2 regions of the Eubacterium ramulus genome follow, and region 2 is predicted to be linked to the other one. Evidence: riboswitches for the same ligand, from Rfam matches in the RefSeq annotation. Region 2 holds a riboswitch; the other holds the start of a gene.
What was found. A riboswitch is a leader RNA that binds a small molecule or an ion and turns the genes downstream of it on or off. The one in region 2 is predicted to bind cobalamin.

Region 1 (6,304 bases), 490 kb from region 2:
AGAGGAAGATGTGGAATTTATCCGTCTTCAGTTCACAGATATTTTCGGCAATATGAAAAATGTTGCCATCACCAGCAGTCAGCTGGAAAAAGCGCTGGACAACCGTTGTATGTTTGACGGTTCTTCAATTGAAGGATTTGTAGGGATCGAGGAATCCGATATGTATCTGCATCCGGATCTGGATTCTTTTACGATTTTTCCGTGGAGACCGCAGCAGGGCAAAGTAGCACGTATCATCTGTGATATTTACCGCCCGGACGGTACTCCGTTTGAGGGAGATCCGCGTTATATTCTGCGCCGTGTCGTAAAAGAGGCAGAGGATATGGGCTATGTCTTTGATGTGGGACCGGAGTGTGAATTTTTCCTGTTTAATACGGATGATAACGGATGCCCGACTACGGAGACTACCGAAAAGGCCGGCTATTTTGAGATGGGACCAAATGATCATGGCGAAAATGCAAGACGTGACATGGTGCTGACACTGGAGGATATGGGATTTGAGATCGAGGCTTCCCATCATGAAGCATCACCGGGGCAGCATGAGATTGATTTTCGTTATGAACCGGCGCTGCATGCGGCAGACAATATTATGACCTTCAAGCTGGCAGTGAAGACGATTGCAAAACGCCACGGCATGCATGCCACATTTATGCCGAAGCCAAAGAGTGGTGTCAGTGGTTCCGGTATGCATATCAATATGTCATTGCGCAAAGACGGCAGAAATATTTTTGCAGATGAAACGGACAGATTTGGTCTGAGCCAGGATGCGTATTATTTTATCGGCGGTCTGATGAAACATGTATACAGCATGACTGCCATTACAAATCCGCTGGTAAATTCTTACAAACGACTGGTGTCTGGATTTGAAGCACCGCTTCATATTGCGTGGTCCGTAACAAACAGAAGTCCGCTGATCCGTATTCCATCATCCTTTGGCAGCGGCACACGAATCGAACTGAGAAGTCCGGACAGCGCAGCCAATCCGTATCTGACCATTGCATTGTGCCTGGCAGCCGGACTGGATGGCATTAAGAACAAAATCACACCGCCGGAAAATATACAGAAAAATATTTTCCATATGACAGAGGAAGAGAAAGAGCAGCTGCATATCAAATCCCTGCCGACGAATCTGTACGATGCGGTATGCGCTATGGAAAGGGATGCTTTTATCCGTGAAATCCTGGGTGAGCATATCAGCAACGTATATATCGGTTCCAAAAAGGACGAATGGAATCGTTACTGCAAAGCTGTAACGGAATGGGAAGTGGACACATATCTCGACAAATTTTAAAAAGGTGGACGGTTGAGTTTTGACAAGGATAATTGTTGCATTCCCGAAAGTGGAAAACGGGAAAAATATAAAAAATGTACTCGTCAGAAACGGCTATCAGGTGGTCTGTGTCTGTACCAACGGTGCACAGGTTATTCAGGAAGCAAACGGTCTGCAGGACGGACTTGTGCTTTGCACTTATAAATTGTCAGATATGATTTATCAGGAACTGGCGGAATGTCTGCCGCCGGGGTTTGAGATGATCGTTATTTCCACAAAGGATCAGTGGAACGAGAACGGTACGCCAGGTATCGTCGGTCTGTCTGTGCCGTTGAAAATCCATGAATTGCTGTCCACGGTGGAAATGGTATCTTACAATCTGGAACGGAAACGCCGGAAGCGGCGGAATGCTCCGCGGAAGCGTACAAAAGAAGAGCAGGAGCTGGTGGATCGAGCAAAGGCCATTTTGATGGAGCGAAATCAGATGACGGAGGAAGAGGCCCATCGTTATCTGCAGAAGACGAGTATGGACAATGGAACCAGTTTTACCGAGACGGCACAGATGATCCTCGGTATGCTGGATTCGTAACTTGTCTGAAGTTGTAAAAAAGAGAAATTGCACAAATGTGCAGTGTCATACATATAATATCCAGACAGGATATGTGGAGTATGCACATGGAATTTGTGAAAATGCATGGTCTGGGAAATGATTTTATCATTCTTGATGATACGGATCACAGACAGAAAAACGGCAGAGAGGACTTTGAAACAGAAAAGCATTGCTGTGAGGAAAGTGAGCTGTCGCCGGAGCTGGTAAGACATTTCTGTGACCGGCACCGCGGTATCGGAGCCGATGGTGTTATCTGTGTGTGCAATGCGGGACATCCACAGGCAGATTTTCGGATGAAACTGTACAATGCGGATGGAAGCCAGGCAAGAATGTGCGGCAATGGCATCCGCTGTCTGGGCAAATATGTGTATGATCATGGAAAAACAGAAAAAGTGAATCTGCTGATCGAGACGGATGCAGGATTGTACCGTCTGCAGCTGATAAAAAAGGAAGAAACGGACAGGATATGCTCAGTTCGGGTGGATATGGGAACCCCGGATTTTGTGCCGGAGCACATATCTGCCCGTTTTTTGTTGTTCCGGCCGGTTTGTGTATCCATGGGAAATCCGCACTGTGTACTGTTTGTGGAAAGTAGGGAAGCAATGATGCAGTTCCCGTTAAAACAGGAAGGAACCGTTATTGGAAATGAGGAGATATTTCCGGAAGGGGTGAATGTGGAAGTTGTCTGGGTACAGGATGCAGAGCATCTGTGGATGCGGGTCTGGGAACGGGGCTGCGGTGAAACCTTTGCTTGTGGAACCGGAGCCTGCGCAGCGGTGGCAGCTGCCATGCGGCAGAAAAAATGCGGTGCATCCGTGCTGGTAAGAATGACCGGGGGAGAGCTTCTGGTACAATATGACAGACGTCATGGGCACCTTTATCTGACAGGACCGGCAGAGGAAATCTGCCATGGGAAGTTTGGATAAATTGCGTTTATAATTGTGAAAAAATACCAAAGATAACTTTTGGAAGTTCAGATAAATCGTTTTTTTGCTGAAAAATAGCGGCAAATCCATTGACAGAATATGGTGCATAGGATATGATAAAAAACAGAAAAGAATACAGGAATATGCAGTTGTGAAATAGATATTTTTCTGGAAGTCCGGTTAGATTCCGGCACGGCTTATCCCCGCTGTAATGAGAACGAACACTGTCAGATCCACTGGGAAACTGGGAAGGGACAGCAAGTAGGTATGAACTCTTAGTCAGAATACAGTCAATTGCGTATAGATACTACACATATCCGATGGCATAAACGGATGTTTATTTTTTTTCAAAAAATCAGGAAAAATGGGGTGAAAATCTGGATTTTTTATAAAAAATGTATCGCAGAGATCGTGAATTAGCATAACATTTTTTTCTGAAAAGCTGTGAACGGATGGGGTATACCTGGCTTTTTAAATATGATACGGAAGGGGGACCGGTTTAAAAGGCAACAGGCAAATTGCGTGCAGAATCCAAGCATGGACAGAAGCACGCTGCAATAAGGAGGAGGAACGTAGATATGAGAAAACGATGGCTTGCGCTCTTACTGAGCTGTGCTGTTGCGGTAAACACTTGTGTAGTACCCGCTGCAGCCACCACAGTAAGCGATGCGGCGATTGCGACACAGCAGACCGTTTCGGCAGAAGATGCTGAAACACAACAGATTGATTCAGATGAAAATACAAAAGCACAGGGAGGACAGAATGCTGATCTGTATACTTCCGATGTTGCTTCCACAGAAACAGATACGACGGCTGTTTCAGAGACACATGATTTTCTGAGTGGTGTCCTGGTGTCCGGTATTTCCGGCGAAAAAGCTTTTGAAAACGGCGAGGTAACTATTCCGGCAGATACAAGTGCAACGTATCTGTCCATGAAGCCGGTGCTGAATTCAGAAGCTTCCAAAGATCCGTCCATGAAATATACATTCAAGTATATCGATCTGGATGGAAAAGAGTTTACAAAAGAAGATACGGCACGTAACGTATATGTGCGATTTGACCAGGCCTTCCTGGGAGTGAGCGGAAAAGGAAATGATCTGAGTCTCACAGTAACCAAGGGAGATGTGACTGAAACGTATGTTATCCATGTAGTGCGATCTGCAAAACTATCCGGTCTGTCCATGACAGATCATAACGGAAATGCAGTTTCCATCAGTCCGTCTTTTTCTTCCAAAAAGACTGCTTATACAGCACAGGTACTGGACAATGTATCAAATGTAACGATCAAAGCAATCGATCCGGTAGAGTTACAGAATCCGGAGGAATCCGAGATTCTGTTCAACGGAACAGCATCCGCAGACGGTACATATAAGCTGGATGTGGCAGACGGTGAGAACGTCGTTACGATCAAACCAAACAATGGCGCAGCAAGCGCAGACGAATATACACTGACGATCACAAAAGCAGCATCCGCTACTCTTGATGTGAATGTAGAGCCGGCAAACGCACAGGTGTGTCTGTATACTGACAAGGGTGAGCGTATTTATCAGGATAATGGTAAATACTATCTCGCTCCGAATACAGAGTATACATGGACTGCATCCTGTGAAGGATATGTGGGAAAAACAGATAAGATCACTCTGACAGAAGCGTCCACACTGGATATCACACTGGACAAAGCCGCTGAAGGTGAAAAACTTCCACAGCTGAAAGCAGAGTATCCGGGATTCCGTGCAGACTCCAACAATCAGTCCGTTATCAATGCAAAAACTCCTATTACAAAAGAAAGTATCGAAGTAAAATGGGAGCGTCAGATGGGTACATCTGTATCGCCTTCCAGCGGAAGTACACCGGTTATCGTAGATAACAAGGTATATACACAGTCCGGCGGTAAATTATATATGCTGGACAAAGAGACAGGTGAAGTCTTAAAGAGCAGCGACTGTTTCATGAATGCAGGATTCAACCTGATTCCGGTTACCTATGCAGACGGAATGATCTTCGTTCCGCTGGGCGGCGGTATCCAGTGCTTCAACGCTTCCACACTGGAATCTCTCTGGTGTTATAAAGGAAGAACCGGTGCCTGCAACAGCCCGATCCGTTATGAGAACGGAAGGATTTATGTAGGTTTCCAGATGGGCGATTTTGTGTGTCTGACAGCGACTGATGAAGATCCGTCCAACCAGACCGAAATGAAGACACCGTTATGGACCAATTACAGTACGAAAGGTTACTGGTGGGCCGGCGCATGGACAAATGACAACTATGTATTTGCCGTAGACGCAGGCGGCGCACTGATGGTCATGGATAAAAATACCGGTGTGACCGTACAGCGGATCCAGACAAAAGCAGACAAAGTAAGAAGTGATGTTTCCTATTATAACGGAAGAATCTACTTCTCTACACAGAGCGGATATCTGTATTCCTACAACCTGGCAGCAGATGGAAAAGTAGATCTGGATAACCTGATCGAGCCGTTATATTATGGCGGTGCAAGTACCTGTACACCGGCTATTTACAACAACCGTCTCTACATCGGTATTTCCGGTGGCAGTGGTTTTGGTGAGGATGGAGCGTCTATCCTGGTAGCGGATATCAATCCGGAGACAGGTGCCATGAGCAAAGCTTATCTGGTTCCGACCAAATCTGATTTTGCATATTGCCAGACATCCGGACTGATCATCAACGGCTATGAAGAAGAGACCGGATATGTATATGTATACTTCCTGGTAAACAGTGCAAAAGGTTCTCTGTACATGGTAAAAGATAAGCCAGGTATGACAGAAGCGGATCCGGAGAGTGGATTATTCTACAATCCGAGCCATGAGCAGTACTGTATCGCAAGTGCGGTAGCCGACAGCGATGGAACCATTTACCTGAAAAATGATTCCGCATGGCAGTTTGCACTCAAACGTGCAGAATCCTATCTGACCGACGTGGAAGTGACAGGCGGCAATGCAGTCATAGATGGCGGCAACGATTTTGCAGGAAGTGTTGCAGATCATACGGTAAATGTAGATCTGAATACATCAAAAGTTACGATGAACCTGACCGCTAATGCAGGTACAGAAGTACGTATCAATAGTGTTCCGGGTGCAAAACAGGATATTACATTGACCGGTGATACAACACCGGTAGAAGTACAGCTGATCAAAGGTGAGTCCACAAGAGTATACAACTTTGTAATCTACCGTGGACCGACATTAAGCAGCATGAACATTACCGACAATCCAAATGCCGGCATGGGAAAAGTATTTACCATGGATTCCGCGTTTGATCCGGTTCAGACAAATTATTCCGCAGGTCTTACGCTTGCATCCAGTATCCGTTCTGCATATATCTGGGTAAATTGGACAAACAGTACAGATGTTCTGACTGCAACCGCTGTCAGCGGTGTAAGAAACAAAGCAGAAGGCGACAGCATTAATATAAGAACTAACTATAAAGGCGATCGCAATATCTGCGTCGATTTTTCTGATTACACTGCAGGAGTTGCTA
Region 2 (6,304 bases):
TCAACGGATGCCCATTATCCTCAAAATAAACCACCGGAAGCGTCGGTGCCGCCAGATCTGTGGTCAGATCCTTTGTCTCATGATTCGTCAGCTTTGAAAAAGTAAACAATGCTACAATAAAAACTGCCAGCAAAATCAAAATTTTCTGTATTCCTCTACGCATCTGCTGCATCCCTTTCTTCTCTCATCAGTGCCGCCAGTGTTGGGGAAACATGCAGTTCCTCCATCATCTTTGTCAGTTCCTCCGCCCGTTTCTGTCTGCCGGATTTCACTGCACGGAGCAGAATATTTTTCGGTGTATGTTCCATATCAATAAACTCCAGAACCTGCACCTGATATCCAGCCTCCTCCAACAAATTTGCCCGGATGGCATCTGTCAGCAGCGCAGACATCCGCTCTTTGATCAGCCCGTATTTCAACACCGGCTGCAGCAACTCATTTTCAATCTGACGATTTACCTCATGCTGACAACATGGTACAGACAAAATGACCTTTGCTCCCCAGCGCACTGCTTTATCCAGAGCATAATCGGTCGCCGTATCACAGGCATGCAGCGTCACCACCATGTCCACATGATCCACGCCGTCATAATCCGCGATATCACCAGTCAAAAATGTCAGCTTCTCATAGCCGTAATCCTCTGCCAGCTGCTGGCAGTGTACGATTACATCTGCCTTGAGATCCAGCCCGATGATCCTTACATCATAGTGTTTCAACTCATGCAGATAATAATACATGGCAAATGTCAGATAGGATTTTCCACATCCGAAATCTATAATAACAGATTCCCTGTCTTTTGGAAGCTCCGGAACAATATCTTCAATAAATTCTAAGAAACGGTTCATCTGGCGAAACTTATCATATCTGGAATGAACAATTTTCCCTTCTTTTGTCTGCACCCCAAGGTCATGCAGAAACGGTACCGGAATATCCGGATCCAAAATATATTTTTTCCGGCGGTTATGCTCCAGTGGGGCAGCAGGCACCGGGCAGCCGCTCTTAAGCTGGCGCACCGTCCGTTTACCTTTTTTACTGACCAGAACCTGCACCTGTTTTTTCGGATGAAGGACTTCCAATTGCCGAAATCCTTCCATCCAGCCCGCCACCTTTTCATACACTTCTTCCTCTGTCAGATTATAGTGCTGCACCTGTTTTTCCGTATAGGCACTTGCCTGAAACACCAACTGCTCCTTCAGCAGCACCGGACGGATTTCAATCTTTCTTACACTATCTTTTTTCCGCGGACCACTGATGATGATTTTTGCCAGATGTTGATCCATACAGTCCGCCAGTATCTCTTTCCATTCATTTATCATAATATATCTCTTTTCTATCGTTATTATCCATGGTATTCGCTACAAGAGTTTCTACTGTGCTAATTATAGGGTATCTTTTTGCGTCATACAAGCCCTAATACCATCTCCGACACCGATAATGCCTGCATCTTCTTCGATACATTTCCTGCATCAGCATCACCTGGATCAGATGAAAATAACGTTCCTCTACCTGAAGCCGTCCCTCCTCGTCTATATGATCCGGATTCAGCTCCCGGTATATTTTCCTGCAGAGCATTTCCAGCATCAGCCGGTCCGGATAACGATCATACATCATGCTGCCTTCATATTCCATCCGGTCACACTCCCGGTCTACCAGACTCTGAATCTGCCGCGCGTCCCTCGGATACAGTTCCTGCATCCGCCTGCAATCCTTCTCATATTCCGTCTCCTCAAATAGCGTATTCTGCATGGGATATGTCATATAAAAGGGCATTTTATCCCCAGTGTACGGATCCTGTTCCATCCATGAATATCTTTCCTGTCCGAAATTCATATTACACTCCAAAAGAAATCTATTTCTTATCACAACATATGCACAAAAAGAAAAATCTGTGTTCTTCCATCGAAAAACACAGACTCTTCATGTTTGTTTCACAAAAGAATTGAAAATAATCAGGCCTCCATACATCTTGGCTTTTTGCGGATCCGTTCTGCGATCAACAGATATTTGTTCATCACATGTGCATATCCTTCTCTGCAATGAGGAAGCGTGCAGTTGGAACAATTTTTAATACCATTTGGCAGATACTCAAAATTGCCTCCGCACTCATCGCCCAGCAGATACAGCGGACAATAACAGAACAGACAGTTAAAATCCTCATCTGCAACCCCTTTGTGACATGGGAAATACTCACATGCACGATTCTGAAAAAAATCAAATCCTTCTTTCTTCATAATAACCTCCTACATGATACTTAATAATGAAACTTATCTATTTTCCCACTCTTTTTCTATCAATTTAAATTCAAGTCAAACGAATCTGCTGCTTATACAAACCAGATCCGTCGCACGTTATTTTACTGCGGTTGCTTTCTGCTGAAATATCTGGGAAAAACTGTCCACATGACGATCCAGAATATCCACCACACTCTCCTTCTCCTCTGCTCCGTCATAAATACTGTAAAGCAGAAAAATCGGCCCGTAAAAGTCCAGTACAAGTTGTCGTGCCTTCTGGCTGTCTTTGGTCAGCTGCTCAAAAATCGGCTCCATATAAGACACCGGCCCTTTTGCCAGATATCTCTGATAGAGATTTGCCATCCGCGGATCGCGGTACTGCTCCAGCGTCAGCACTCTCCGGAAACAACTTGGGAATTCTTCGCTGGTCCAATAAGAAAATTGTTCCTTCGTATATGTCTTGATATCATCATAAGATACCTGTCTTTCACTTAGAAAATCCTCACCCTGTTGTTCCTCCGGCAGACCATACTCGGATGCTTTCTCGACAATGCTGTCCAGAATTTCCTGTTTACTCTTATAATGTTTGTACAATGCAGCTTTTGTCACTCCTAATTTTGCTGCAATGTCATTCATTGAGGTTCCGGTGTACCCATTCTGTGAAAAAAGCTGTAACGCTTCTTCCAGTATTCGTTCTTTCATTGGTTTTTCGTTTCGTTTCATACTTGCCCTCCTGACTAAAAATTCTTCTCCAGGAATTGAATTTTGCAAATAAAAACTGCGGCAAGCCATTTCAGACTGCCGCAGCCGATTTTCTGCAAAACATACATACTAAACCCATTCATTCCAATTCCGAAAATGAATAAGCATTTCCATTTAAGCAGGTCTCCTGACTTACATATCAACAGCGTCTCTGCATTGCCTTCTCAGGATTGTTCCCAATGACTGACTTTCGTCTCATGCAGCGCCTCCATGCATACAGTGGCGGTACCGTTCCGGATTCTGACCGGATTCACTATTCTTCACGTATTTCCGCTTCATTGCTTTGAACTGACTCATACCCACAGTTCTGTATCAATACAAAATACATGACACTTAAATGTTCTATTCAGATGCTTATAGTATACAGAATAGCTCATAAAAAGTCAATCCATGGTTGAAAAAAAGTTTCCGATTGGTTACTGTTACATCTGATGTTTTTCCAAAATACACAAAGAAGCCACCCTGACATGATAGTTGATGATATATTCAGAGTAGCTTCTTTTTAATTTTATTTTGGAGAGGGTTTGAAAGTTTTCACTTATTTTACTGTAATCAATGTTTTACACAAGCTTTTACAGCAGCACTGACAGCTTCTGCCACACGCTCATCGAAAGCTTCCGGCAAAATATTATCCTCGGAAAGATCTTCCTCTGCCACAAGTCCTGCCACCGCATTCGCTGCAATCAGCTTCATCTCATCTGTGATCTTTGTGGCCCGGCTTTCCAATGCACCTTTAAAGATCCCTGGAAAAACCACCACATTGTTTACCTGATTCGGGAAATCACTTCGTCCCGTTCCAACAACTCTTGCACCTGCCGCTTTTGCCACATCCGGCATAATTTCCGGTACCGGATTTGCCATGGCAAAAAGAATGGCATCTTTGTTCATACCTGCAACCATTTCTGCGGTCACAATGTTTGGTGCTGATACACCGACAAAGATATCCGCGCCTTTCAGTGCATCTGCCAGTGTACCCGTCCTATCTTCCAGATTCGTCACCTTCTGCATTTCTTTCTGCATCCAGTTCAGATTCGCAGAATGGCTGTTGATTATACCGTTAATATCACACATGGTGATCTCTGGAAAACCATAGAGCAACAGCAATTTTGTAATGGCAATACCTGCTGAACCTGCTCCGTTTACAACAATTTTACACTTCTCTTTCTGTTTTCCGACCACCTTTAGCGCATTAATGATACCTGCCAGCACCACAATCGCTGTTCCGTGCTGATCGTCATGAAATACCGGAATGTCCAGTTCCTGTTTCAGTCGTTCCTCAATTTCAAAACAACGCGGTGCGGAAATATCTTCCAGATTGATACCGCCAAATCCCGGTGAAAGTGCTTTTACAATACGGATGATTTCCTCTGTATCCTGTGTATCCAGACAGATTGGAATCGCATTTACACCACCAAATTCTTTAAACAATACTGCTTTTCCTTCCATTACCGGCATAGCTGCTTTTGCACCGATATTTCCAAGACCGAGCACCGCACTTCCATCTGATACAACTGCGATCGTATTGCCTTTCATCGTATAGCGGTATACTTCCTCTTCATTTTCTGCTATTTTTTTACAAGGTTCTGCTACACCCGGTGTATATGCAATTGCTAAATCTTCCCGTGTCTTTACCGGGGTTTTTGAACTGATTTCTAGTTTTCCTTTCCACTCTTCATGTAATTTGAGTGCTTTTTCATTGATCGTCATATCTGTGTTCCTTTTTTTACCACCAGCAATCCTACATTATATTCTGCGGTGTTCCATTCAAATATTTCACTACATTGTCAAATACAATTATTGCCCGTTTCACCATAGCTTCCTTACTTGCAAAAGCCACATGTGGTGTCAAAATGGTATGTTTTGCATTCACAAGCGGATGTGTCTTTGCAATTGGCGGTTCTGTCTCAAACACATCAATGCAAGCGCCTGCAATCTTGTCATTATTTAATGCATCTGCCAGTGCCTGACTGTCGAGAACCGGTCCTCTCGCTGTATTGATCAGTACAGCATTGGGTTTCATCAGGGCAATCTTCTCTGCACTGATCAGACCTTTTGTCTCTGCATTTGACGGCACATGTAAGGAGATGATATCACTCTCTGCCATCAGCTCATCCAGTGACACATAGCGGACATTGTCCATCTCCTTCTTTGTCCGGCTGTACGCAAGCACCTCACAGCCAAAAGCTGCCGCAATTCTTGCTACGTTCATTCCAATAGCGCCGGTTCCTACAACACCGAACTTCTTGCCCTCCAGTTCACAGCCGATCAGACCGTCTTTCGTACCTTCCCGTCTGGTTGCAGCATCACAGGCCGCCAAATTACGGTAAAACATAATCAACATGCCAAATACAAGATCCGAAACTGCTGCAGTGGAATATCCTGCACAGTTGCATACAATGACACCATTTGCCTTGCATGCATCCATGGCAATATGATCGATACCGGTAAATGCAACCGATAATAATTTTAATTTTTTACATCCATTGATAACTTCCGCATTCAGGGGATTATTTGCTACCACGATAATCTCCGCATCTTTTCCGCGTTCTATCAGTTCCTGTGTATCTGTTGTTTTTGTATCGTAATAAATAATCTCCACAGAATCCTTTAATGCATTCCGGGCTATAGACAAAAGTTTGTCTTTCTCCACTCCAAGAGGCTCAATAATTACTAATTTCATATCACTTTTCTCGCTTTCCGGCTTTTCTTCTGCCTAATATCTCTGCTTCATATCAATTTCGTTCAACAGCGGTTTTCCTGCCTCATACAATTTCAGGTTTTCACAGAACTGGGCAATGGCTCTGTCAATATATAACTTGCTGTCTGCTGCACAATGCGGTGTGATAATCACATTATCCATATCCCACAACGGACTGTCGCTGCTCAATGGTTCTTCCTCTACTGCATCCAGTGCTGCGCCGCCGATTTCACCAGTCTGAAGAGCCCGAATCAGATCATCTTCCTTTACAACCGGTCCCCTGGCGATATTGATCACCACTGCTGTCTTTTTCATTATACGGAACTTATCCATGTTGAACATGTGTCTCGTCGCATCGGTCAACGGTGTTACAATCACCACAAAATCGCATAACGGCAATACCTTGTCCAAATCATCATCAGAATATACCTCATCAAAATATTCCAGCGGTGTCACGCGGCGCTTTACCCCAAGCACCGTCATTCCCAGAGCCTTAGATAACCGTGCCACTTCACATCCGATTGCACCGGCTCCGATGATTCCCACAGTCATTCCCTCTGCTTCTAACGGCTGGCATTCAAATTTCTTATCCCATACATGTTTTAACTGTCTG

Region 1: linked by a shared signal. The riboswitch ahead of ACIRUQ_RS09810 (cadherin-like beta sandwich domain-containing protein) and the one ahead of ACIRUQ_RS12135 (TetR/AcrR family transcriptional regulator) in region 2 are both predicted to bind cobalamin.

What each region holds. Positions count from the first base shown of each region.
Region 1 covers NZ_CP173382.1:2,086,598-2,092,901, reverse strand. The annotation lists gene glnA (type I glutamate--ammonia ligase) at 1-1,291, shown strand, start outside; gene ACIRUQ_RS09820 (ANTAR domain-containing response regulator) at 1,311-1,859, shown strand; gene dapF (diaminopimelate epimerase) at 1,946-2,806, shown strand; cobalamin riboswitch at 2,939-3,117, shown strand; gene ACIRUQ_RS09810 (cadherin-like beta sandwich domain-containing protein) at 3,385-6,304, shown strand, end outside.
Region 2 covers NZ_CP173382.1:2,579,952-2,586,255, forward strand. The annotation lists gene ACIRUQ_RS12115 (hypothetical protein) at 1-163, opposite strand, end outside; gene ACIRUQ_RS12120 (SAM-dependent methyltransferase) at 156-1,316, opposite strand; gene ACIRUQ_RS12125 (hypothetical protein) at 1,411-1,830, opposite strand; gene ACIRUQ_RS12130 (cysteine-rich small domain-containing protein) at 1,950-2,231, opposite strand; gene ACIRUQ_RS12135 (TetR/AcrR family transcriptional regulator) at 2,349-2,954, opposite strand; cobalamin riboswitch at 3,093-3,301, opposite strand; gene ACIRUQ_RS12140 (NADP-dependent malic enzyme) at 3,546-4,700, opposite strand; gene ACIRUQ_RS12145 (2-hydroxyacid dehydrogenase) at 4,732-5,673, opposite strand; gene ACIRUQ_RS12150 (D-2-hydroxyacid dehydrogenase) at 5,707-6,304, opposite strand, start outside.